Regions from separate parts of the Streptomyces amakusaensis genome, predicted to be linked through region 3. Evidence: riboswitches for the same ligand, from Rfam matches in the RefSeq annotation. Region 3 holds a riboswitch; each other region holds the start of a gene.
What was found. A riboswitch is a leader RNA that binds a small molecule or an ion and turns the genes downstream of it on or off. The one in region 3 is predicted to bind cobalamin.
Positions count from the first base shown of each region.

Region 1: another riboswitch for cobalamin. It lies ahead of ABD371_RS14270 (ribonucleoside-diphosphate reductase subunit alpha); the one in region 3 lies ahead of ABD371_RS11805 (cobalamin biosynthesis protein).
Region 2: another riboswitch for cobalamin. It lies ahead of metE (5-methyltetrahydropteroyltriglutamate--homocysteine S-methyltransferase); the one in region 3 lies ahead of ABD371_RS11805 (cobalamin biosynthesis protein).

Region 1 is NZ_BAAASB010000007.1:50,720-58,619, forward strand. It holds gene ABD371_RS14245 (glycoside hydrolase family 3 protein) at 1-725, opposite strand, end outside; gene ABD371_RS14250 (carbohydrate ABC transporter permease) at 735-1,526, opposite strand; gene ABD371_RS14255 (carbohydrate ABC transporter permease) at 1,649-2,665, opposite strand; gene ABD371_RS14260 (extracellular solute-binding protein) at 2,775-4,082, opposite strand; gene ABD371_RS14265 (GntR family transcriptional regulator) at 4,386-5,150, shown strand; cobalamin riboswitch at 5,483-5,607, shown strand; gene ABD371_RS14270 (ribonucleoside-diphosphate reductase subunit alpha) at 5,751-7,900, shown strand, end outside.
Region 2 is NZ_BAAASB010000008.1:203,326-211,225, forward strand. It holds gene ABD371_RS16590 (MMPL family transporter) at 356-2,440, shown strand; gene ABD371_RS16595 (terpene synthase family protein) at 2,428-3,339, opposite strand; gene ABD371_RS16600 (dihydrodipicolinate reductase) at 3,477-4,520, shown strand; cobalamin riboswitch at 4,636-4,857, shown strand; gene metE (5-methyltetrahydropteroyltriglutamate--homocysteine S-methyltransferase) at 5,053-7,377, shown strand; gene ABD371_RS16610 (sensor histidine kinase) at 7,671-7,900, shown strand, end outside.
Region 3 is NZ_BAAASB010000005.1:417,233-425,132, forward strand. It holds gene ABD371_RS11800 (cobyric acid synthase) at 1-365, opposite strand, end outside; gene ABD371_RS11805 (cobalamin biosynthesis protein) at 362-1,330, opposite strand; cobalamin riboswitch at 1,461-1,596, opposite strand; gene ABD371_RS11810 (hypothetical protein) at 1,752-1,979, opposite strand; gene ABD371_RS11815 (inorganic phosphate transporter) at 1,992-3,263, opposite strand; gene ABD371_RS11820 (class II aldolase/adducin family protein) at 3,533-4,195, shown strand; gene ABD371_RS11825 (alpha/beta hydrolase) at 4,328-5,458, shown strand; gene ABD371_RS11830 (hypothetical protein) at 5,616-7,082, shown strand; gene ABD371_RS11835 (VOC family protein) at 7,169-7,588, opposite strand; gene ypfJ (KPN_02809 family neutral zinc metallopeptidase) at 7,755-7,900, opposite strand, start outside.

The sequences.
Region 1 (7,900 bases), on a different contig from region 3:
TGCGGGCTCAGCGTGGCGGGACGGTCGGCGTCGAGAGCGGGCAGCAGGATGTGCGCGCTCATCACCGCCTTGGGGCCGGCCGCGATCGCCTCGCGGAACGGCAGCAGATCACGGGCGTGCAGGGTGTCGAGGCCCGCGTCGATCCGGGGCAGCGCGTGGTGCGAGTCCACGTTGGTGTCGCCGTGCCCGGGGAAGTGCTTGATGCACGCCGCGACGCCGGCGGCCTGCATGCCCTCGACGTACGCGATGGTGTGCCGGCCGACCAGCCGGGCGTCGGCGCCGAAGGACCGTACACCGATGACCGGGTTGTCCGGATTGGCGTTGACATCGGCGGACGGCGCCCAGTTGAGGTCGACGCCGCAGGCGGCGAGCCTGCGGCCGAGCTCCTGGGCGACCTCACGGGTGAGGCCGGTGTCGTCCACCGTGCCGAGCGCGTAGTTGCCGGGGAAGGAGGAGCCGTCGCGCACCTCCAGGCGGGTGACGTCACCTCCCTCCTCGTCGATGGCGACCAGGACGTCGTCCCGCTCCGCGCGCAGCTGTGCGTTGAGGGCGGTGAGCTGCTCGGGGGTGACGATGTTGCGGCCGAACAGTCCGACCGCGGCGAGACCCTCGCCGATCTGGCGCAGCAGCCAGTCCGGCGCGGTGGTGCCGACGAAGCCGGGCTGGAGGACGGTCAGCGCGTCGCGGGTGAGGGTGTCCGAGGACCCTCGTACAACGGTGGTCATGGAGGGTCCTTATCCCTTCACTGCGCCGGAGGTGAGGCCCGTGGCCATCTTCTTCTGGATGATCATGAAGAAGATGACGACCGGGATCGCGATCATCGTCGACGCCGCCATCAGCGCGCCGTAGTCGACACCGCGGGCGGTGGTGAAGTTCGTCAGCCAGACGTTCAGCGTGAACTTGTCGTTGTCCTGGAGGACGATGTACGCGAGCAGGTACTCGTTCCACGCGTTGATCAGCGAGTAGATCGAGGCGGCGGCGAGGCCGGGGGCGAGCAGCGGGAAGATGATCCGCCAGAAGGCGCCCATCTGCGTGCACCCGTCCACCATCGCGGACTCTTCCAGCTCCTTCGGGATGTTGATCACAAAGCCGCGGATCATCCAGGTCGCGAAGGGGAGCGTCGAGACCAGGTAGATGACGATGACGCCCCAGTACTCGTTCAGCGCGCCGAAGTCGTTGAGCTGGAGGTAGATGGGGATCAGCATCGCGGTGGGCGGCAGCAGCTGCACCAGGATCAGCACGATCATGAAGGCCCGGCGGCCGAAGAAACGGAAGCGGCCGATCGCGTACGCGGCGACGGTGGCCATGAGCATCGCGCCGACGACGGCGGTGAAGCTGACGATCAGGCTGGACTTGATCGCGGTGCCGAAGTTCTCGTAGTCGATGGCACGGGCGAAGTTGTCGAACGTGAACGACGACGGCCAGAGCGTCTGGTCGTAGCTGCGGATCTCCTTGTTGGGCCGCAGGGCGCTGACGAGGAGCCAGTACACCGGGAAGATCATGACCACGAAGGCCAGGACACCGATGCCGTTGTAGACGAAACGGCTCTTCTTCTTACGGTCCTTCGCGGGCTGGTTCTTCTTGCCCGCGGGTACGGACTTCACAGTGTTCACGGGCGTATCGGTCTTCGGCGCGGAGGCGGTGGCGCTCAATCGACCTCTCCGATCTTGAGCAGCTGGCGCAGGTAGTACACGGCGACACCGGACAGCAGAAGCACGGTGATCAGGGAGATGGCCGCGCCCTGGCTGAAGGAATTGGACTCGAATGCCTTGTTGAAGGCGTAGAGGCCGATGACTTCGTATTCGGGCTCGGGCTTGCTTCCGCGCATCAGCCAGACCTGGCCGAGCACATTGAAGTCCCAGATCACCGAAAGCGTGGCGACCATCTGGAAGACCGGCTTGATGACCGGGAAGGTCACATAGCGGAAGTTGCCGAACGCGTTGACGCCGTCGATCGCGGCGGCCTCTTCCAGTTCCTTGGGAACCTGGGTGAGAGCCGCGTACAGCGTGATCGCGACAAAGGGAATGGCTCCCCAGACGACGACCGCGCCGATGATGAGGAAGCCCTGCTTGTAATCGAGCCACCAGTTGTGGCCCTGGAAGTCGAGTCCCAGGTACTTCGTCAGGACCATGTTCAGGACGCCGTAGTCGGAGTCCGAGAGCCAGCGGAAGATCGAGGCCTGAACCATCAGCGGAATGGACCACGCGGCGATCAGCGCGCCGGTGATCATAAGCCGTGCCCAGTCCGACATGCGCTGCATCATGAGCGCGATGGCGAGGCCGATGACCAGGGTGGCGACCACGCAGACGGCCATGAAGACAATGGTCAGAACGACCGAGTCCCAGAAGGCCGAATCCCCGAGGATTTTCGTGAATTGCTCGAAGCCGACCCAGGGGGCCGGCTCGCCGGTCCACAGCTCAGTGCGGCCCACGTCCTGGAAGGACATGATTGTCGTCTTGATCAGCGGCCAGACGAACACCGCGAGGATCGCCACGACAGTCGGGGCGATCAGGAAGTAGGGCAGCAGCGCCCCCTTGCTTCTCCGACGTCCGCCTCCCCCCGATGTCTTGGGTTCGTGGACTTCCGCTGGCCGCTTGGCGGTCGCGGTGTCGGAGGCTTGGGGGTCCGGTCCCCCGGGGGTCTTGAGCATGTCGGCGGCACTCATCGTGCGTGGCCTTCCGTTCGGACTGTTCACCTGAAGGCGGGGGTGACGGGTCCGCGCGGTGCGCGGACCCGTCACCCCCGGGGAGATCAGAGGGGCTGGACCGCTGGGGTCAGGCCTTCTCGTTGATCAGGGCGTTGATCTCCTCGTCGGCCTTCTTCGTGGCATCGGCGACAGAGGTCCCACGGATGATCTGAAGCAGCATCTGCTCCAGGATCTCCTTCTTCTCGATCGCGGCCCAGCCGGGGGCGATCGGGGTGAACCAGGCGCTCTCGACCGCGTTGGCGCCCGGGGCGGTCTCGGCCTTGCTCTTCAGCGGCTCAAGCTGCTTGGTGTTGTTCGGCAGCGTGTTCTTGGCGGTGAGCGCTTCCTGGTTCTTCTCGTTGGTGTACATCGAGATCCACTCTTCGCCCAGGTCCTGCTGCTTGGACTTGGAGATGACACCCAGGTCGGAGCCGCCGATGAAGGTCGGGAGCGGCTTGCCCTCGGGGCCGGGCATGACGACGGGGTGGATCTTGCCCTTGAGCTCGCCGTTTCCGTTGCCCTCGGAGTCGGTGACGCTGCCGGCCTCCCACGCGTTGCCGTAGAGGACAGCCGTCTTCTCGTTGGCCATCACATTGGCGTGGTCCTGCTCGTCCTTGGTCTTGTCGGCCTTGTTGTACTTCTTGACCAGGTCGACGAAGTGCTGGATGCCCTTCTGGGCCTCCGGCGTGGAGAGCTGGCTCTCCCACTTCTTGCTGCCCTCGTCGTACTTGGCGATCTGGCCGCCGTACGCCGAGACGTAGGACATGGCCGCGTACCAGTAACGACCCGGCAGGTAGAGCGCGGAGAACGCCTTGTCGTCCTTGCCGTACTTCGCCTGGACCTTGTCGAGGGCCTTGATGAGGTCGGCCTCGGTCGCGGGCAGCTTGTCGGAGCCCGTGCTCTCCTTGAACATCTCGGAGTTGTAGATGCCGACACGGGCACCCGCGTAGTAGGGCACACAGAAAAGCTTGCCCTCGTAGGTGCAGGTGTCCTTCAGACCCTTGATCCAGGTGTCCGAGTTGGCGTACTTGCTCTCGTCCTTCACTTCGCCGAGGGCGCCGTTCAGGATGTACGTCATGGTCTCGGTGTTGCCGAGCTCCACCACGTCCGGGAACTTGTCACCGGAGAGGGCGGCGTCGAGCTTCTTGGTCTTGTCGGCCCAGAGCTGGTACTGAACCTTGACGTCGACCTTCGGGTACTTCTTCTTGAACTCGTCGTTCGCGGCCTTGACGACCTCGGGCCAGGTGGACTGGGCGTCATTCATCAGCCACACGGTGAGAGTTCCCGTACGGTCCTTCGGGTCCGCGTTCTTCTGGTCCTTGGCGTCCGAGCCACAGGCCGCCACCGAAACCATCATTGCCGCCACACCGACCGCAGCTATGAGCTTGCGCTTCACGCCACCCTCCTCAAGGGATGCAGATTTCCCCCCACCACCCGGGAGTCGCACAACACGCAGAGAGCAGCGCTTTTCGGTCTGCCCGTGGGGCTGGGACCTGGTCTTTAATGGTTTAGACCAGTACCCGGAGCTTGGCCTAGACCTTTAGGGGTGTCAAGGGTGTATAAGAAGGGCAGTCGCGTCCGTTATAGGACCGACACCTGAGGGAGGGCGACGACCCGTGACCGGACCGTGCCACCATGTGAGCCGCTACAGACGGAGGAGCCGGTGACGGCAGCAATGCAGGAGTCGGGAAGGCGGGCAATGACCACGGACGGGGTGGGTACGGAGACCGAGGGCGGGCCTCAGACTCGTACCGCGCGTGTCCCAAAGTACTACCGGCTCAAGCGCCACCTTCTGGACATGACAGAGACTATGCCGCCCGGGACTCCCGTGCCCCCGGAACGCACACTCGCGGCCGAATTCGACACCTCGCGCACGACCGTTCGCCAGGCGCTCCAGGAGCTGGTGGTCGAGGGCCGACTGGAGCGTATCCAGGGCAAAGGCACGTTCGTGGCCAAGCCGAAGGTCTCCCAGGCCCTCCAACTGACCTCCTACACGGAGGACATGAGAGCCCAGGGACTGGAACCCACTTCTCAGCTGCTGGACATCGGCTATGTCACGGCCGACGACAGTCTGGCCGGACTGCTGGACATCTCGGCGGGCGGCCGGGTGTTGCGCATCGAGCGGCTCCGGCTGGCGAGCGGCGAGCCGATGGCGATCGAGACGACCCATCTCTCGGCGAAGCGTTTCCCGGCGCTGCGCCGGAGCCTGGTGAAGTACACCTCTCTCTACACGGCGCTCGCCGAGGTGTACGGGGTCCATCTCGCCGAGGCCGAGGAGACCATCGAGACCTCACTCGCGACACCGCGTGAAGCGGGGCTGCTGGGGACCGATGTGGGCCTGCCGATGCTGATGCTTTCACGCCATTCTCTGGACGGCGGGGGCGAGCCCGTGGAGTGGGTCCGCTCGGTCTACCGGGGCGACCGCTACAAGTTCGTCGCCCGTCTGAAGCGCCCCGCGCACTGACCGGCCGAAGGCGCGGGCCGGCCCATCCCACCGGTGGGCCGGCCCGCGCCTTCGTCGTGTCCGGAGCGCGGCCGGCGAGCCGGGACCCGGCGACGGGCCCAAGCGCCCCCGGATCTCTCCCGGGCCCCCTCCGGCCCCCTCCGAAGCACCTCCCGATCCGCTCCCGAACCGCCTCCCGAAGCGGCCCCAGGGCCCCGGCAGGGCTCGGGAAAGGCCCCGCGAAGCCCTCGGGGCGACCCCGCGAACCCTTCGGAGGAGTGACCTTCCGTAGGGCCTCCGACACCCCCGCGACACAACATCTGGTGGGTGCCACCACCCCCCGCCCCCACATGTATGCTCGTCTCGCTGTCGCCGCAGAGGAATCCGGTGTGAATCCGGAACTGTCCCGCAACGGTGTGCTGTGGTGCGCTTTGTCGTACCCGCGAGTCCGGGCGTCTGCCGACAGCGCACCCGGCTCGACCGACCCGGGTGCCGAGACGTCCGGGCCTCGCGGTTGGGTCGGCGGACGCCGTGCGGAGTGCTGCCCCGAAACGGGTACGCGCGCCCCGCGGCGTGCCTCCCTCCCGCCGGCCCGTGAGCCGAGCGAGTGGAGAGCACCACGTGACCATCGCGCCAGCCGATCCGGCTTCAGGCACCTCCGCGAACGCCTTCGGGCAGAGCGCCGAGAAGGTGTCGGAACAGCTTCCCGGACGGGTGCCCGCACCCGTCTCCGGGAAGCCCGGGGACGGACCGGGGACCGCTCTGCTGCGGACCCTGACCGACCTCACCGCCGATCTGCCGGACACCGACCCGGGCAAGGTCGCCGCAGCCGCGCTGCGCGGCCGCAACGCCGAGTCGGACGCGGCCGAGCTGCGCGGGCTCGCCACCGACGCCGCCGCGGGCCTCATCTCCGAGGACCCGGCCTACTCGCGGCTCGCCGCCCGGCTGCTCACCCGCACCATCGCGGACGAGGCCGCCTCCCAGGGCTCGGTCGCCTTCTCCGCGTCGGTCGCCGTCGGCCACGCCGAGGGTCTGATCGCCGACCGCACCGCCGATTTCGTCACGCTCCACGCCGCCGCCCTGGACGAGCTGATCGACCAGAGCGCCGACGACCGCTTCGGCTACTTCGGTCTGCGCACCCTCTACAGCCGCTATCTGCTGCGCCACCCGATCACCCGCCAGGTGATCGAGACCCCGCAGCACTTCATGCTCCGGGTCGCCTGCGGCCTCGCCGAGGACGACTCCACCCGCGCGCTGGACGAGGTCGCGGCGCTCTACCGGCTGATGAGCCGGCTGGACTATCTGCCCTCCTCCCCCACGCTCTTCAACTCCGGCACCCGCCACCCGCAGATGTCCTCCTGCTATCTGCTGGACTCCCCGCAGGACGAGCTGGACTCCATCTACGACCGCTACCACCAGGTCGCCCGGCTCTCCAAGCACGCCGGCGGCATCGGTCTCTCGTACTCCCGCGTCCGCGCCCGCGGCTCGCTGATCCGCGGCACCAACGGCCACTCCAACGGCATCGTGCCGTTCCTGAAGACCCTCGACGCCTCGGTCGCCGCGGTGAACCAGGGCGGCCGGCGCAAGGGCGCCGCCGCCGTCTACCTGGAGACCTGGCACGCGGACATCGAGGAGTTCCTGGAGCTGCGCGACAACACCGGCGAGGACGCCCGGCGCACCCACAACCTCAACCTCGCGCACTGGATCCCCGACGAGTTCATGCGCCGGGTGCAGGCCGACACCGAGTGGTCGCTCTTCTCCCCGGCCGACGTGCCCGAGCTGGTCGACCTGTGGGGCGACGAGTTCGACGCCGCCTACCGCCGGGCCGAGGCGGCGGGCCTGGCCCGCAAGACGATGCCCGCGCGTGAGCTGTACGGCCGGATGATGCGTACCCTCGCCCAGACCGGCAACGGCTGGATGACCTTCAAGGACGCCTCCAACCGGACCGCCAACCAGACCGCCGAGCCCGGCCACACCGTCCACTCCTCGAATCTCTGCACCGAGATCCTGGAGGTCACCGACGACGGCGAGACCGCGGTCTGCAACCTGGGCTCGGTCAACCTCGGCGCCTTCGTCGTCGGCGACGGCATCGACTGGGAGCGGCTGGACGAGACCGTCCGCACCGCGGTCACCTTCCTCGACCGCGTGGTCGACATCAACTTCTACCCGACCGAGCAGGCCGGCCGCTCCAACAACCGGTGGCGTCCGGTGGGCCTGGGCGCGATGGGCCTCCAGGACGTCTTCTTCCAGCTGAAGCTGCCCTTCGACTCCCCCGCCGCCCGCGCGCTGTCCACCCGGATCGCCGAGCGGATCATGCTCGTCGCCTACGAGGCCTCCGCCGACCTCGCCGAGCGCAACGGCCCGCTCCCCGCCTGGGAGAAGACCCGCACCGCGCGCGGCGTGCTGCACCCGGACCACTACGGCGTCGAGCTGAACTGGCCGGAGCGCTGGGCCGCGCTGCGCGAGCGCATCGCCACCACCGGGATGCGCAACTCGCTGCTCCTCGCCATCGCCCCGACGGCTACCATCGCCTCCATCGCGGGCGTGTACGAGTGCATCGAGCCGCAGGTCTCCAACCTCTTCAAGCGCGAGACCCTCTCCGGCGAGTTCCTCCAGGTCAACTCCTACCTGGTGGCCGAGTTGAAGAAGCTCGGCGTCTGGGACGCCCAGACCCGTGAGGCGCTGCGCGACTCCAGCGGCTCGATCCAGGACTTCACCTGGGTCCCGGCCGACGTCCGCGAGCTGTACCGCACGGCGTGGGAGATCCCGCA
Region 2 (7,900 bases), on a different contig from region 3:
CCACCGCGGGCGCGGCGAGTGAACGGATCGGACGCGGGCGCGTACACCAGAGGCCGTCGGGGCCGTACCACCCCCGCGCGCCGGGCGGTTGGCGGCGCGGGCGGGCGCGCACGCCGGAGCGGGGACGGGGGTGCCGTCGGGGTGCCGTCAGGGTGCCGTGAGAAACGCCTCCGAATTTTCCGCCTTCGGGTGCATCCGTTCCCGGGACATCGGCGGAATGGTGCGCGGGACGGGCTCGCTTCCCGTGGTGACGTGTCGCCACGGGAGCGTTCCGCCGTCCCGGACCGGGCCGTCCGCGCCCCGGGGAGCGCTCACGCCTCCTCGCGGCGGACGGCGGAGAACAGCTGGGAGAGCGATGATCGCCACCTCACGACGGGCCCGCCGGCTCGTCCCTGTCGTCCTGCTCGTCGTCTGGCTCTGCATAGGCGGCGCGCTGGGCCCCTACGCGGGAAAGCTCGGCGAGGTCGCCACCGCCGACCAGGCCGCCTTCCTGCCGAGCGGCGCGGAGTCCACCGAGGTGCTCGCCGAGCAGCGGGCGTTCCAGCGGGACGGGCGGACACCCGTGGTCGTCGTCTGGACGGCGGACGGCGGCGGCCCGCTCGACGCGGACCTGCGGAGCGCGGCGGACCGGGCGCTGGCCTCGGCGGCCCCGGTCTCCGGGCCGGGCGAACGGCCGGTTCCCGTGCTGCCGTCGCGGGACGGGGAGGCCCTCCAGGGAGTCGTCCTGCTCGACGGCGACCTCGGCGACCGGCTGCCCGCCGCGCTGGACCGGGTCAGGGAGGCCGCCGAAACCGTGCCCGGCACGGTGGTCGAGCTGGCGGGGCCCGCCGCCGCCAAGGCGGATCTGTCCTCGGCGTTCGCGGGGATCGACGGGCTGCTGCTGGGGGTGGCCCTCGCCACGGTGCTGGTGATTCTGCTGCTGGTCCACCGCAGTGTGCTGCTGCCGCTCGTCATCATCGCCGGGGCGGTCCTCGCGCTCGCCCTCGCCTGCGCGGTCGTGTACGCCCTCGCCGCTCGTGGCATCGTCCGGGTGGACGGGCAGGTCCAGGGCATTCTGTCCATTCTCGTCATCGGCGCGGCCACGGACTACGCGCTGCTGCTGACCGCCCGCCACCAGGAGGAGCTGGCCAGCGGCGACAGCGACCGGTTCACCGCCGTACTCGCCGCGCTGCGCCGGTCCACCGGTGCGATCATGGCCAGCGCGGCGACCGTGGCGCTGGGCCTGCTGGCGCTGCTGCTCAGCGATCTCACCAACAACCGGGCGCTCGGGCCGGTGGGCGCGATCGGCATCGTCTGCGCCGTCCTCAGCACACTGACCTTCCTGCCGGCCGCTCTGGTCCTGCTCGGTCCCGCCGTGCACTGGCCCGCCGGGCCGCGCCGCGCCGAGGACCCGGAGAGCGGCCGGGGGGTGTGGCACCGGGTGGCGGCCCTGGTCGACCGCGCGCCCCGCAAGGTCTGGTCCCTCACCCTCGCCGGGCTGCTGGTCTGCGCCGCCTTCGCGCCCATGCTCACCTCGAAGGGGGTGCCCCTGGAGGAGATCTTCGTCAAGGAGGCCCCGTCGGTCTCCGCCCAGCAGACCCTCGCCCGGCACTTCCCCGGCGGATCGGGGAGCCCCGCCGTGGTCGTCGCCGACGCCGGCGGGCTGGCGCGGGTGACGGCGGCGGCCAGGGAGACCGAGGGGGTCGCGGGCGCGGCCGTCGTGACGGAGTCCGGACGCCCCGGCGACGGCGAGCCCCGGACCGTGGACGGCCGGGTGCGGGTCGACGTCACCCTCCAGGACGCGCCGGACACCGAGGCGGCCCGGGACACCGTGGTCAGACTGCGCAGCGCCCTGCACTCCGTGCCCGGGGCCGACGCGATCGTCGGCGGCCCCACGGCCCAGCAGTACGACACCCTGGTCACGGCGGAGCGCGACCGCGCCATCATCGTGCCGGTCGTCCTCGCCGTCATCCTGGTGATCCTGATCGGCCTGCTGCGCTCCCTGCTGCTGCCGGTGCTCCTGGTCGCCACCGTGGGCCTCAATTTCCTGGCCACCCTCGGCGTCTCGGCCCTCGTCTTCGAGCATCTGCTCGGCTTCAGCGGCACCGACCCGTCCGTCCCGCTGTACGGCTTCGTGTTCCTGGTGGCCCTCGGGGTGGACTACAACATCTTCCTCCTCTCCCGGGTGCGCGAGGAGTCACTGCGCCACGGGGTGCGCCGGGGAGTGCTGCGCGGACTCGTCACCACCGGCGGAGTCATCACCTCCGCCGGAGTCGTGCTGGCCGCGACCTTCGCCGCGCTCGGCGTCATCCCGCTGGCCTTCCTCGTGCAGATCTCCTTCATCGTCGCCTTCGGCGTGCTGCTCGACACCCTCGTCGTCCGCTCCCTCCTCGTACCGGCCCTGGTACGGGACATCGGACGCACGGTCTGGTGGCCGGGGTCGCTGAGCTACACCCGGTAGCGGCCGGTCTCGGAGAGCCATCCCCGGAAGCCGGTGATCCAGTGCCCGAGGTCGGCCACGCGGGCGGCCAGCTCCGGGTGCGGGGGTCCGGCGGCGGCCAGGGCGGTGAACTCCTCGGTGCGGGCGGCGATTCCGGTGCGTACGGACTCGGCGGCGCGGCCGTGGTCGACCCCGTCGGCGTGTGCGAGGACGATGACGAGGTTGTGGACCTCTCCGGCCGCCGCCTCCTTCGGGTAGGAGGCGAGGTCGTTGGTCCAGTTGACGACGTCGGACGCGGTGTCCAGGATCCGCTGGTGCCAGGGGTGGGTGTAGAGGGCCTCGGGCAGGCTCCGCCCGGCGAGATGGTCGGCGATGTCGAGGTCCTCCCGTACGCCGCCGGTGGCGAGGCGCATCGGCAGATACGCCTCCAGGGAGGGCACCCGGCGTGCCGACCGCTGGGCGGACTCCTCGCCCAGGACGTTCAGATACCGGGTGAGATTGGCCCGGAACCGCTCGCGCACCGGAGGGTCCATCGTCTCCGTGGTCCTCCGCCAGAGGTCCTCGTACGCCCTGACGAAGGCGTTCCGCGAGCGCCGTTTCCCGGCCGTCACCGCGACGAGGTCCGCCAGGAGCGGATCCGCCGTACGGGCGTCCCGGCGGTCCAGGAGGTCGTCGAGCACAAAGCCCCAGGCGACCCAGGCGGCCAGCAGGGCCAGTTGCCCGGGGGGAGCCTGCGGATGGGTCCTCGCCGCCAGTGCGCCGAAGCGGGCCCGGCGGAAACTCTCGGCCGGCGTCCGGCCCCGCAACAGCCCGTGCCGGCGGCACCAGTCGAACGCGTACTCCTCCGCCTCGCGCGCCCGGGAGCCGCCACCCGGGGGAGGATCGGCTGCCTTGGCGGGGTGCTCCGATTCGGTCGGCATCGCCCGACATTCTCATGCAACTGCCGTCTCTTCGGGGCTGTTTGGCCGGACAGCCCTCATGACGGCGGGCAGGTGGCGATGATGTCCCAAGGATGAGGCGGCCCGTGGAGCGGTCCGCACGGAACGAGGAGTGAGCCATGCCCGAGACCGGGGAGAATCCGCGCATCGCCGTCTACGGACTGGGGGCCATGGGGCTGGACATCGTCAGAATCCTGCACGGTCGCGGGGCGGACATCGTCGCGGGAATCGTCAGGCCCGGCTCCGACAAGGACGGGCGGCTCCTGGGCGAGCTGGCCGGCCTCCCCGGACTGGCCTTCCCCGCCCGCGGCGACGCCGAGGAGGCGCTGCGCGAGAGCGCTCCGGACATCGTGGTCGTCACGGTCAGCACCTATCTCGACGCAGCCCAGTACGAGATCTTCGCGACCGCCGTCAGGGCCGGGGCCGATGTGATCACACTCGCCGAGGAGATGCTCTACCCCTTCGCCACGGACAATCCCCTGGCCCGGAAGCTGGACGCGCTGGCGAAGCACCACGGGGTGACGGTGACGGGCACGGGCCATCAGGACGCCTACTGGGTCAACCTCGTCAGCGTGCTGGCGGGCTCCACCCACGACCTCGGGAGGGTGACCGGCGAGCTGTCCTGGAACGTCGACGACTTCGGCCGGGCCGTCGCCGAGCACCAGCGGGTGAACGCGACCGCGGAGGAGTTCGCCCAGTGGCAGGCGCACACGCAGCGCCCGCCGACCTTCACCCACTACTCGCTGTACGCCCTGGCCGCCGCCGTCGGGCTGACCCCCCGGGGCACACCGCGCACCACGACCGAGCCGGTGATCGCCGAGCGGGACGTGCCCTCCAAGGCGCTCGGGACGACGGTGCGGCGGGGGAGGCTGCTGGGTTACACGGACACCGACACCCTGGACACGGAGGAGGGCGTCACCCTGTCCGTCAGCTCGCGGGGCTCGGTCTACGAGGAGCACGAGCGGGACTTCAACGAGTGGAATCTGGCCGACTCCTCGGGCAGGCCGACGCTCCATCTGCGCGACAGCGACCTGGACACGGCGCACACCACCTGCGCGACCCTGGTCAACCGCATCCCGGACGTCATCGCCGCGAGGCCGGGGATCGTCACCGTGGACGAACTCCCCCAGCTCCGCTTCCGGCCGGTCCGCCGCACGCCCTGAGCACGGGCGAACGGGCTGCTCCCCGGGTGTCGGACGGTTCCAACCCTGCTCCGTCCGTGTCTCATCTCACGGTCCGGTATGTGAACGGTGCTGTCCGAACCCGGGTCGCCGCTCTAGGCTGACGGACGCAGCTGGTTCGCCCTGTCCGCCAGACAGACGCGTCGCAAGAGGGAACCCGGTGGAAATCCGGGACTGCCCCGCAGCGGTGAGCGGGAACGACCGCCGTCATACGCACTGGGCCCGTACGGGCCTGGGAAGCGACGGCCAGTAGGTGTCCGCCGGGAGACCGGAGGATGTGCCCGCGAGTCCGAAGACCTGCCCGTTGCCCGCGCACGACCGATCGTGCGCGGTATCCCGGTGACCTCGTGGGCGGGTCGGGTGGGGGCACCCCTGGACATGGTCCGGGGGCGTACGAATCAGGCGGACGACCGTACCCAGGTGCGGCCTCGGTCCGTCGGGTCTGTCATCCCTTCGCGTTCTCGTCCCGTGTCGTCCCCGGGATCCCAGGAGACATCTCGCGAAGGAGATTTCCGTGACAGCGCAGTCCGCAGCCGCGGCAGCACGGGCCACCGTGTACGGCTACCCCCGCCAGGGACAGAACCGGGAACTGAAGAAGGCCATCGAGGGCTACTGGAAGGGCCGCGTCACCGCCGACGCCCTCCGGGAGACCGCCGCCGGTCTGCGCCGGACGAACTGGCGGCAGCTGGCCGAGGCCGGCGTCCACGAGGTGCCGACCGGTGATTTCTCGTACTACGACCACATGCTGGACACCAGCGTCATGGTCGGCGCTGTCCCCGAGCGGCATCGCGGCGCCCGCGCAGCGGACGCGCTCGACGGCTACTTCGCCATGGCGCGCGGCACCCAGGACGTCGCGCCCCTGGAGATGACCAAGTGGTTTGACACCAACTACCACTATCTGGTCCCCGAACTCGGCCCCGACACCGTCTTCACGGCCGACTCGGCCAAGCAGGTCGCCGAGTTGAAGGAGGCCCTCGCGCTCGGGCTCACCCCCCGGCCGGTCCTCGTCGGACCCGTCACCTATCTGCTGCTGGCCAAGCCCGCCCCCGGGGTGGCCGCCGACTTCGAGCCGCTGACGCTGCTGGACCGGCTGCTGCCGGTGTACGCGGAGGTCCTCGCCGATCTGCGCGCCGCCGGGGCGGAGTGGGCGCAGCTGGACGAGCCCGCCCTGGTCCAGGACCGCACTCCGGCCGATCTGAACGCCGCCGCCCGCGCCTACCGTGACCTCGGCGCGCTCACCGACCGGCCCAAGCTGCTGATCGCCTCGTACTTCGACCGCCTCGGCGATGCCCTGCCCGTGCTGGCGAAGGCCCCCGTCGAGGGTCTGGCCCTCGACTTCACCGAGCGGGCCGCCGGCAACCTCGACGATCTGGCCGCCGCGGGCGGGCTGCCCGGCAAGCGTCTGGTCGCCGGTGTCGTCAACGGCCGCAACATCTGGATCAACGACTACGAGAAGTCCCTCGCCACCCTGGGCACCCTGCTCGGCCTCGCCGGCCGGGTCGATGTGGCCGCCTCCAGCTCGCTGCTGCATGTGCCGCTCGACGCCGCCGCCGAGCGGGAGATCGATCCGCAGATCGGCCGCTGGCTCGCCTTCGCCCGGCAGAAGACGGCCGAGATCGTCACCCTCGCCAAGGGGCTGTCGCAGGGCACCGGCGCGATCACCGCAGAGATCGCCGCCAACCGGGCCGATCTGGCCTCCCGCGCCTCCTCCGCCCTCACACGCGACCCGGCCGTGCGGGCCCGTACCGCCGCCGTCACCGACGCCGACGGCCGCCGCTCCCAGCCCTACGCCGAGCGGACCGCCGCGCAGCGCGCGCGGCTGGGGCTGCCCCTGCTGCCGACCACGACCATCGGTTCGTTCCCCCAGACGAACGAGCTGCGCACCGCCAGGGCGGATCTGCGCGCCGGGCGCATCGACACCGCCGGGTACGAGGAGCGCATCAAGGACGAGATCCGTGAGGTCCTCGCCTTCCAGGAGAAGGCGGGCATCGACGTCCTGGTGCACGGCGAGCCCGAGCGCAATGACATGGTGCAGTACTTCGCCGAGCAGCTCACCGGCTATCTCGCCACCCAGCACGGCTGGGTCCAGTCCTACGGCACCCGCTATGTCCGGCCGCCGGTGCTGGCCGGCGACATCTCCCGCCCCGAGCCGATGACCGTGCGCTGGACCTCCTACGCGCAGTCGCTCACCGAGCGGCCGGTCAAGGGCATGCTCACCGGCCCGGTCACCATGCTCGCCTGGTCCTTCGTCCGCGACGACCAGCCGCTCGGCGACACGGCCCGGCAGGTCGCCCTCGCCCTGCGCGACGAGGTGAACGACCTGGAGGCCGCCGGTACCTCGGTGATCCAGGTCGACGAGCCCGCGCTCCGCGAGACCCTCCCGCTGCGCGCCGCCGACCACGCCGCATATCTGGAGTGGGCCACCGAGTCCTTCCGCCTCACCACCAGCGGGGTGCAGCCGGCCACCCAGATCCACACGCACATGTGCTACGCCGAGTTCGGCGACATCGTGCAGGCCATCGACGACCTGGACGCCGACGTCATCAGTCTGGAGGCCGCCCGCTCCCACATGCAGGTCGCCGCCGAACTCGCCGAGCACGGCTATCCGCGCGAGGCCGGACCCGGTGTCTACGACATCCACTCGCCGCGCGTGCCCAGCGCCGACGAGGCCGCCGCCCTGCTGCGCAAGGGGCTTGAGGCGATCCCGGCGGACCGTCTCTGGGTCAACCCCGACTGCGGGCTGAAGACGCGCGGCTGGCCCGAGACCAGGGCCTCGCTGGAGAATCTGGTCGCCGCCGCCCGTACGGTCCGCTCGGGCCTGACCGGCGAGAGCGCCTGACCCGTTCCCCGGTGCCGGGGCGGGCCGTGATGCCCGCCCCGGCACCGGGGCGATCCGTCTCTCGTACTTTCGGCCGGTGTGCCGAGTGTCCCGGGGTTCCTAGTCTGGGCGGCGTGGACGCCGGCTCCGTACCCGGAGAGGAACGGAGGGGTGCGGAGGAGCGCGGGGACAAGGTGGAACCGGAATCACCGGAATCAGTGGGCCCCGGCCGTCCGGGCACGGCGTCGGACAGTGCGGCGGACGGGTCCGGGCCCGGCTCCGGGTTCGGGTTCGGGTTCGGTAGCCTGCCCGGCATGATCATTCCCGGTCCGCGGGGCAGGCGCGCGGCGACCACGGGGCTCGGTGCGGTGTTTCTCGCCGCGATCGTCACGCAGGCGTTCGCGGTGGCGCAGAGCTGGGGCTCCGGCTACTGGATCCCGGGCGCCGTCGCCGCTTCGGCGGTGGGCGCGCTGGCGCTGGTCCGCCACCAGTGGCGGAGCCGGACGGCGGCCGCGGGCCTGGGTGTGGCGGGTCTCGTGGTGGT
Region 3 (7,900 bases):
ACGGGGCCGAACAGAGCCTCCTGCCTGCCTCCGTGGTAGCCGCGCGCGCTCAGCTCGCCGACGGGCCTGCCCATCAGCACGACCTGGCTGCTGCGGTCGCTGCCCGGCTTGAGGAGCACGGGGTTCATGAGCGCGCTCGGCTCGACCCGGGCGGCCTGCGCCTGCATCGCCTGGGCCCGGCCGATCTCCGCGCCGTCGCGGGTCACGAAGGAGTTGAGGGACATGTTCTGTCCCTTGAAGGGGGCGACCTTCACCCCCTGGCGCACCAGCCAGCGGCAGATTCCCGCCGTGACCACGCTCTTGCCCGCGTCGGACGTCGTGCCCGCGACGAGCAGTCCGCCTCCCTTGCGTCCCGGCCCGGTCATCGGTTTCCTCCCTGTCGGCGGCGCGCCGCCGAGATCCGCCGGAACGCCAGCCGTCCGGCCGCGCTCGCCACGAGGGCGAGCAGACTCACCCGGCGCGAGAGCCGCACCGCGCGCTCGATGTCCGTGACGTCCACGGGACGGCCGTCGCCGTTGAGCACCGGCCGGTGCTCGATCCGGCCGCCGTAGGCGAGGGTGCCGCCGAGCCGCACCCCGAGCGCTCCGGCGAACGCGGCCTCCACCGGGCCGGCGTTGGGGCTCGGGTGCCGGTGCGCGTCGGCCCGCCAGGCGCGGGCCGCGCCGCGCCGGTCGGGGCCCGCCAGCACGGCGAGCGCGGCCGTGAGCCGCGCCCCCGGCCAGCCGGCCAGATCGTCCAGCCGGGCCGAGGCCCAGCCGAAGGCCCGGTAGCGGGGGGACTTGTGGCCCACCATCGCGTCCAGGGTGTTGACGGCCCGGAAGCCGACCAGTCCGGGCACGCCCGCGAGCGCTCCCCAGACCAGGGCTCCGACGACCGCGTCGGAGGTGTTCTCGGCGACGGACTCCACGACGGCACGGGCGATCTGCTGCTCGTCCAGGGAGTGCGGGTCACGGCCGCACAGATGCGGCAGCCGCTCCCGGGCCCGCGCCACGTCCCGCGCGGTGAGGGCCGCTCCGACGGTGCGGGCCTCGCGGCCCAGCGAGGTGCCGCCGACGACGGTCCAGGTGGCGGCGGCGGTCAGCGCGACGGAGAGGGCGGGACGGCCGCGGACACCACGGCTGAGCAGCGCCCCGGCGGCGGCGGTGCCTCCGGCGCACACGGCGGTGTGCAGCGCGCCCCACCCTCGGTGGTCACGCCACAGCACCCGCTCGACGGCGCCGGCGGCCCGTCCGAACGCGGCGACCGGATGGCCTCGGCGGGGGTCGCCGAGCAGCAGGTCGCCGATCAGGCCGGCGGTGGCGCCGTACGCGAATATTCGGTCGGCACGCATCGTTCAGGCCGGCGTCTCGTTCCGGGGGGCCGACAGGGGCGGCGGGGGAGTGCGAGGCGTACTCGGGGCGGGGGCTGAACCGTGGCCGGGCATGGCGATATGTCCTCACTCAGGGTGTCCGCGCCCTGGTTCGACGTGATCGGCGGCGAGAGTTCCTGGCTTCCGGGATCGCTCCCGGTGACAGTGGCGGGACCGCGCCGGATTCGCACCGGCTTCCTCTGCTGCCGCCGTAATGGCCCCGGCAGTCCACCACGCTGCGAGAACAGCCGTCAACCTGCCGTTGACCTGCGGCGGGACAGTGTGCTCAGCCCCACATCGGAGATCGGCGCGGACCGGGCTCCGGACGGCGTTCCGGGACAGACGAAACCGGGCCGGAACACCCCTGGGGGGTGTTCCGGCCCGGTTTCCGGAACTGCGGCCGTCAGGTGACGATCAGATAGATCCCGTAGGTGACGGCGGCCGCGCAGAGCGCGAAGCAGAGGTAGGCGCCACCGCGGAACAGGGCCACGGAGCCTCCGCCGGTCTGTCCGGCGGCCGACGGCTGCTTGCTGAGACCGATGATCCCGAGGGTGAACAGACCCACCAGGACGACAGTGGCCACGAGGCTCACACCGAAGACGGAGCCGAGAGCTACCCAGTCGATTTTCATGCTGATCTGTCCTTACACCGCGGCCGGGCTGGCCGGGCCGGATTCGGGGGCTGCGGCGGAGGGGGCCGCGATGGTCGTCTTGAGGCCGTCCTGCGCGGTGACGGTGTCCTGCGCGGGGGTGCCGGCCGGCGGCGGGGTGACGGCGTTGATCGCGGTGGTGACCACGCCGGGCTCGTCGCTCTCGTCGTCGTCCACGACGTTGGTGTGGTCGATGATCTGGCGGCGCGAGTACAGCCAGATGGCGGCGGACGAGCCGACCAGGAAGATGGTGACCGCGGCGATGCCCCAGTCGCCCTGCCGCATCACGAACTCCGAGCCCGCGGCGACCAGACCGGCGGCCGGCAGGGTCAGACCCCAGGCGACGAACATCCGGGTGGCGGTGGACCAGCGGACCACGCCGCCCTTGCGGCCGAGGCCCGCGCCCATCACCGCGCCGGAGCAGGAGTGCGTGGTGGAGAGGGAGAAGCCCAGGTTGGAGGAGGCGAGGATGACGCTGGCCGCGCTGGACTGGGCGGCGAAGCCCTGCTGCGGCTGGAGGTCGGTCAGGCCCTTGCCCATGGTGCGGATGATGCGCCAGCCGCCGAGGTAGGTGCCGAGGGCGATCGCGACACCGGCGGAGACGATGACCCACATGGGCGGGTTCGAGCCGGGGACCAGGATGCCGCCGGTGACCAGCGCCAGCGTGATGATGCCCATCGTCTTCTGGGCGTCATTGGTGCCGTGCGCCAGGGAGACCAGGCCGGCGGAGGCGATCTGCCCGGCGCGGTAGCCCTTGGAGGTCGCCTTGTCGTCGGTGTTCTTGCCGAGCTTGTACGTCAGCCGCGAGGCGAGGTACGCGCCGATGCCGGCGACCAGCGGGGCGGCGATCGCGGGGATCAGCACCTTGGTGATGACCGTGCCGCCGTTGACTCCGCTGAAGCCGACCGAGGCGATGGTGGCACCGATCAGACCGCCCATGAGGGCGTGCGAGGAGCTGGACGGCAGGCCGACCAGCCACGTCAGAAGATTCCAGAGGATGGCGCCGACGAGCGCCGCGAAGATCACTTCTGGGGATATGCCTGACTCGTTGACGATGCCGCTGGAGATCGTCTTGGCGACCTCCACCGACAGGAAAGCGCCGACGAGGTTGAGCACGGCGGACATCGCCACCGCGGACTTGGGCTTCATCGCGCCGGTCGAGATGGTCGTCGCCATCGCGTTGGCGGTGTCGTGGAAACCGTTCGTGAAATCGAACACGAGAGCCGTCACGATCACAATCGCGAGCAGCAGCGTGATGTGTTCCATTTACCCAGGCAATCTATGGACGTCAGTGGCCTGGTGAACGTAAGTAACCTGGGTGAACGGAAGGTGAACTGAGGCCGGATTCAGGGTGTCCCCATGTGAGGTTTTGGGCTCCGCTTTCGCTTCCGGAGCGCTTGACCGGCCCTTGTGCCCGACCCCACGCCCCGCAAAGTGCCTTACATCACTCTTTCGGATAATCTGTCCGATCCTCCCCTCCGTGGCTCCGCTGTGGCCCTCTGTGACGGCGAGCCGTCTCCTGACAGGATCGCCGCATGACCGAACAGGTGTCCCAGAGAGCGATCGAAGACGCGTGGCGGGACGTGGTGACCACCGCCCGCAGAACGGCGGCCGAGGGCCTTGTGGTGGGCACCTCGGGCAATGTCTCCGCCCGGGTCGGCCCGCTGATCCTCGTCACCCCCAGCGCGGTCCCCTACGACCGGCTCACCGCCCAGGACACGACCGTCGTCGACATCGAGGGAAAACGCGTCCTCGGCGACCTCGAACCCACCAGCGAACTGCCGCTCCATCTGGAGATCTACCGGCACACCGACGCCCTCGCGGTGGTCCACACCCACGCCGTGCACGCCACGGCCGTCTCCACCCTCGTCCCCGAGCTCCCGCCCGTCCACTACATGACCGCCGCGCTCGGCGGCCCCGTCCGCGTCGCCCCGTACGCCCTCTACGGCACCGAGGCCCTCGCCTCCCACATGCTCCGCGCCCTGGAGGGGCGCACCGCCTGCCTGCTCCAGAACCACGGCACCGTCGCCCACGGACAGAGCCTGGACCAGGCCTACGACCGCACCGCCCAGCTGGAGTGGATGTGCCGCCTCTGGCTCACGGCGGCCTCCGTGCCCGGCCACACGCCCTCCCTGCTCTCCGAGAGCCGGCTCGCGGAGGCCGCCGAGCGCCTGAGCGGCTACGGCCGCCCGCGCTGACCCCGCGCGCCCGGAGCCGCTCCACCCCGGACGGTCCCCGCCGCGCACCGGCGGGGACCGCCCCGACCGGGGCCCGACACCGGCGGACGCCGTCCACTGGCAGGGCCGTACCACCGCGCCGACACTGGAACGGTGCGCCCGGCTACAGCGACGGCAGCGGCCGTCACCACCCTGATCGGCGTCGGCGCGGCCGCGATCGCGGCCGGCCGCTACGCGAGCGACGCGGTGCTCAGACCCGAGCCCGGCCGGCCGCTCCCCGGCGACCCGAGACTCACCGTGCACGCCGCCGACGGCGACCGGATCACCCTGACCCGCTCCCTCGCCTCCCGCCGCCCCGGCACCTATGGACTCGACGGCCCGGGCGTCCACGCCGTCGTCGGCCCGGTCCTCGACGGAACGCAGCCCTCCGCCGACACCGTCGTGCGCCGGCTGGAACACCCTGGCGACGGCGGTCTGCGCCCCGGCGTCAGAGTCCGGCTGAACCCCCGGCTCCACATCGGCGACCCGACCTCCGCGCTCGGCATCCGGCACACCGACGTCAGCGTCCCCGGCGAACTCGGACCCATCCCCGCCTGGTCCGTGCCGGGCCCCCGCACCACCTGGGTCATCGCCGTGCACGGCCTGGGCACCACCCGCGAACACCCCATGAACCTCCTTCCGTTTCTCCACGGCCGACGCATTCCGGTACTGGGGATCGCCTACCGGGGCGACCCGGACGCCCCCCGCTCCCCCGACGGACTCGGACACCTCGGCGAAGCCGAGTGGCGCGACCTCGACGCCGCCCTCCGCTTCGCCGTCGGCAACGGCGCGCGCCACGTCGTCCTGTACGGCTGGTCCACCGGTGCCACGATGGCGCTGCACGCCGCCGCCGGCTCCGCCCTGCGCGACCGGATCACCGGGCTCGTCCTCGACTCCCCGGTCCTCGACCAGGACGCCACCCTGCGCGCCCTCGCCGCCGCCCGGCGCACCCCCGCGCCCCTGCTCCCCCTCACGGTCCGCGCCGCCCGGGGCAGGGCCGGGCTGTACGACGGCCGGCGGCCCGCCCTGGCGGCCGACGCCAGGCTGCTGAAGGTGCCCACCCTGATCTTCCACGGCCCGGACGACGCCATCGCCCCCTGGCACCCCTCCCGGGAGCTCGCCGCCCGCCGCCCCGACCTCGTCCACCTCCACACGGTCCGCAACGCACCCCACGCGGCCATGTGGAATGCCGACCCGGCCCGCTACGAAGAGGCCCTGCGCCGCTTCCTCACCCCCTTGATGTGACACCCCGCCCGGACCTCCGCACCGCCCCCGGGCCTTCGCGCCGACCGCCCCGACCCGCCCGGGCCCCCGCCCGCCGACGGGCCCGCGAGGCCCGCCGACCCGTCATTCATCGGGTTCCGTTTGGGCTTTCGGCCCGTCAGCGGGAAGACTGCTCCCTGTGACGTCCCGAAAGCCTGATGAGCAATTGGCGCGCAACTCCAGACTCCGTCTTGTCCGCCCGCGACCGCTGGCCACCGCCCGGCGGGCCGTGACGACCCGGCGTACCCGCTCGGCCCCACGGCCTCCGGAGGGCACTCCGCCCCCCGCCGAGCTGGCCCGCCAGGCGAGAGAAGTCCTCGTCGACGCCGTACGGATCGCCCGCTGGGCGGCCGTCGAGCGGGACCCCGGCACGGCCTCGCTCGCCTCCCCGGCGCGCGAACGGGCCGCCGCCGCACTCGATCTGACCCCCCTCCAGGTACGCGCGGGATGGGACCGCGCCCGACTCGCCGGACTGGTCGAACTGCACGGCGGCACAGCCCGCCCCGGCTGGCGGCTGCGTGCCTGGGACCGCGACGACATGGCCGTGCTGCGCGGCTGGGTCGCTCTCTTCGACGCCTGGTCCCTGGCCCACCCCGCCCCCGGCGACGTGGCCCCGGCCGCCGTCGCCGAGGTCGTGGAAGCCGTCCCCCAGCTGCTCTCCCTCCTCCAGCTCTCGGCCGGCCCCGTCCTGGTCCCCGCCCTCCTCGACCTCCTGGAGCAGCGGGTCGAGGAACTGCGCGAGGAACGCTGCGAAGTCCCCTACGGCCCGCAGTCGCAGCCCCTCCCCATGCCCGCGGGCGGCCCGCCCGCCGCCCCGGACCCCTCCGACGACGGCCCGCCCGCCGCCACCGGACCCACCGGATCCACCGCACCCCGCCCGGAAACCGTCTCCTCCCTCCTCGGCTGGGCCCTGGAGGGCCTCTCCGCCGTCGGCGCGCTCACCCTCGACCGAGGCAGGTCCGCCACCCTGACCCCGCTCGGCAACTGGGCGGTCTGGGTCAAGCTGGAGCAGATCTGCGTCGCCGCCCAGAGCCCGGCCGGCAATATCGAGCAGTCCGCCGAGGACATGCTGCGCGGCTGCGCCCGGCTCACCCCCGGGCCCGCCCGCGCCGAGTACCGCGCCTGGCTGGCGGCGCGCACCGTCTCCAGCTCCGTCACCGAACTCCTCGGCGTCGCCAGGGGCGAGGACGCCCTGCTGCGCGGCCTCGCCTTCGAAGCGCTCCGCGTCGTCGGCGCGCCCGCCGAGGCCGAGGTCCGCTCCGTCGCCCAGGAGCCGTCACTGCGTCCGTACGCCCTGCTGTGGCTCGCGGAGTACGAGGGGGCGGACCCTGAGGACGTCCACGACGTCCTCACCCGCGAGGAGGCCACCTGGCTCTGGGTGGACACCGCAGCGGCCGTCGCCGACCACGGTGAGCCCCAGCTGCTGCTGCGCCATCTCGACTCGGCCGTCCAGGGCACGGTCCCGGCCCTCCTGGAGGAGGTCAGGGCGGGCGGCCACCCGCGCACCGTCCAGGTCCTGGTGGCCCTGGCCGCGGCCCACCCCGACCCCGCCCTCGCGAAAGCCGTCCGCCGGGCGGCCTTCCAGGTCCACACCGGCGGGGCCTAGCACAGGCCCTGCCTCCCGCCGTGGTGGCTGCCGGGCCCGGCAGCCACCACGGCGCCGGGCGCGGGCGGAAGCCCGCGGGACGGCCGTCAGGGCGCGGGGGCCTCGGGTATGTAGTCCCCGAAGCTCCACACATTGCCCTCCAGGTCCCGCACCAGATAGTCCCTGGCGCCGTACTCCTTGTCGCTCGGCGCGGTCACGACGTCCGCCCCGTGCTCCACCGCCCTGCGGTGATGGGCGTCCACATCGTCGACATGGACGAACACCCCGCCGGGCCCGCCGCCGGCCGTCAGCCGGTCGAAGGCACCGCCCGTGCCCCTGCTGCCCACCATCACCATGCCGTTGCCGTACGTCAGCTCGGCGTGCGCGACCAGGCCCTCGCCGTCCTCGTACACCGCGTGCTCGGTGAAGCCGAAGGCCTCGGTCAGCTGCCGGATCGCGGCCCTGGCGTCCGCGTACAACAGCGACGGACAGATGCTCGGCGATCCTCCGCCGGACGACTCCGCCATCTCCCTCACTCCTTCCGGCCCGCCCTCCACCCGCGGTCCGCCCGTGTGCGAACCGCCGGGATGTGAACTGTGTCTCAGTCTGGCACCCGCCACTGACAATGCCCGTCCGCAGCGCGTATCCCCAGCTCAAAGCCTTGACTCAAAGCCTTCCGAGGAGAGCGGCGGGTCAGCGGAAGGTGTCGCAGCGCGCCATGTCCCCGCTCCGGTACCCCACGTCGAACCACTGCTGCCGCTGCGCCGCCGAGCCGTGCGTCCATGTCTCCGGGGTGACCCGCCCCTGGTACCGCTCCTGGATCCGGTCGTCCCCGACCG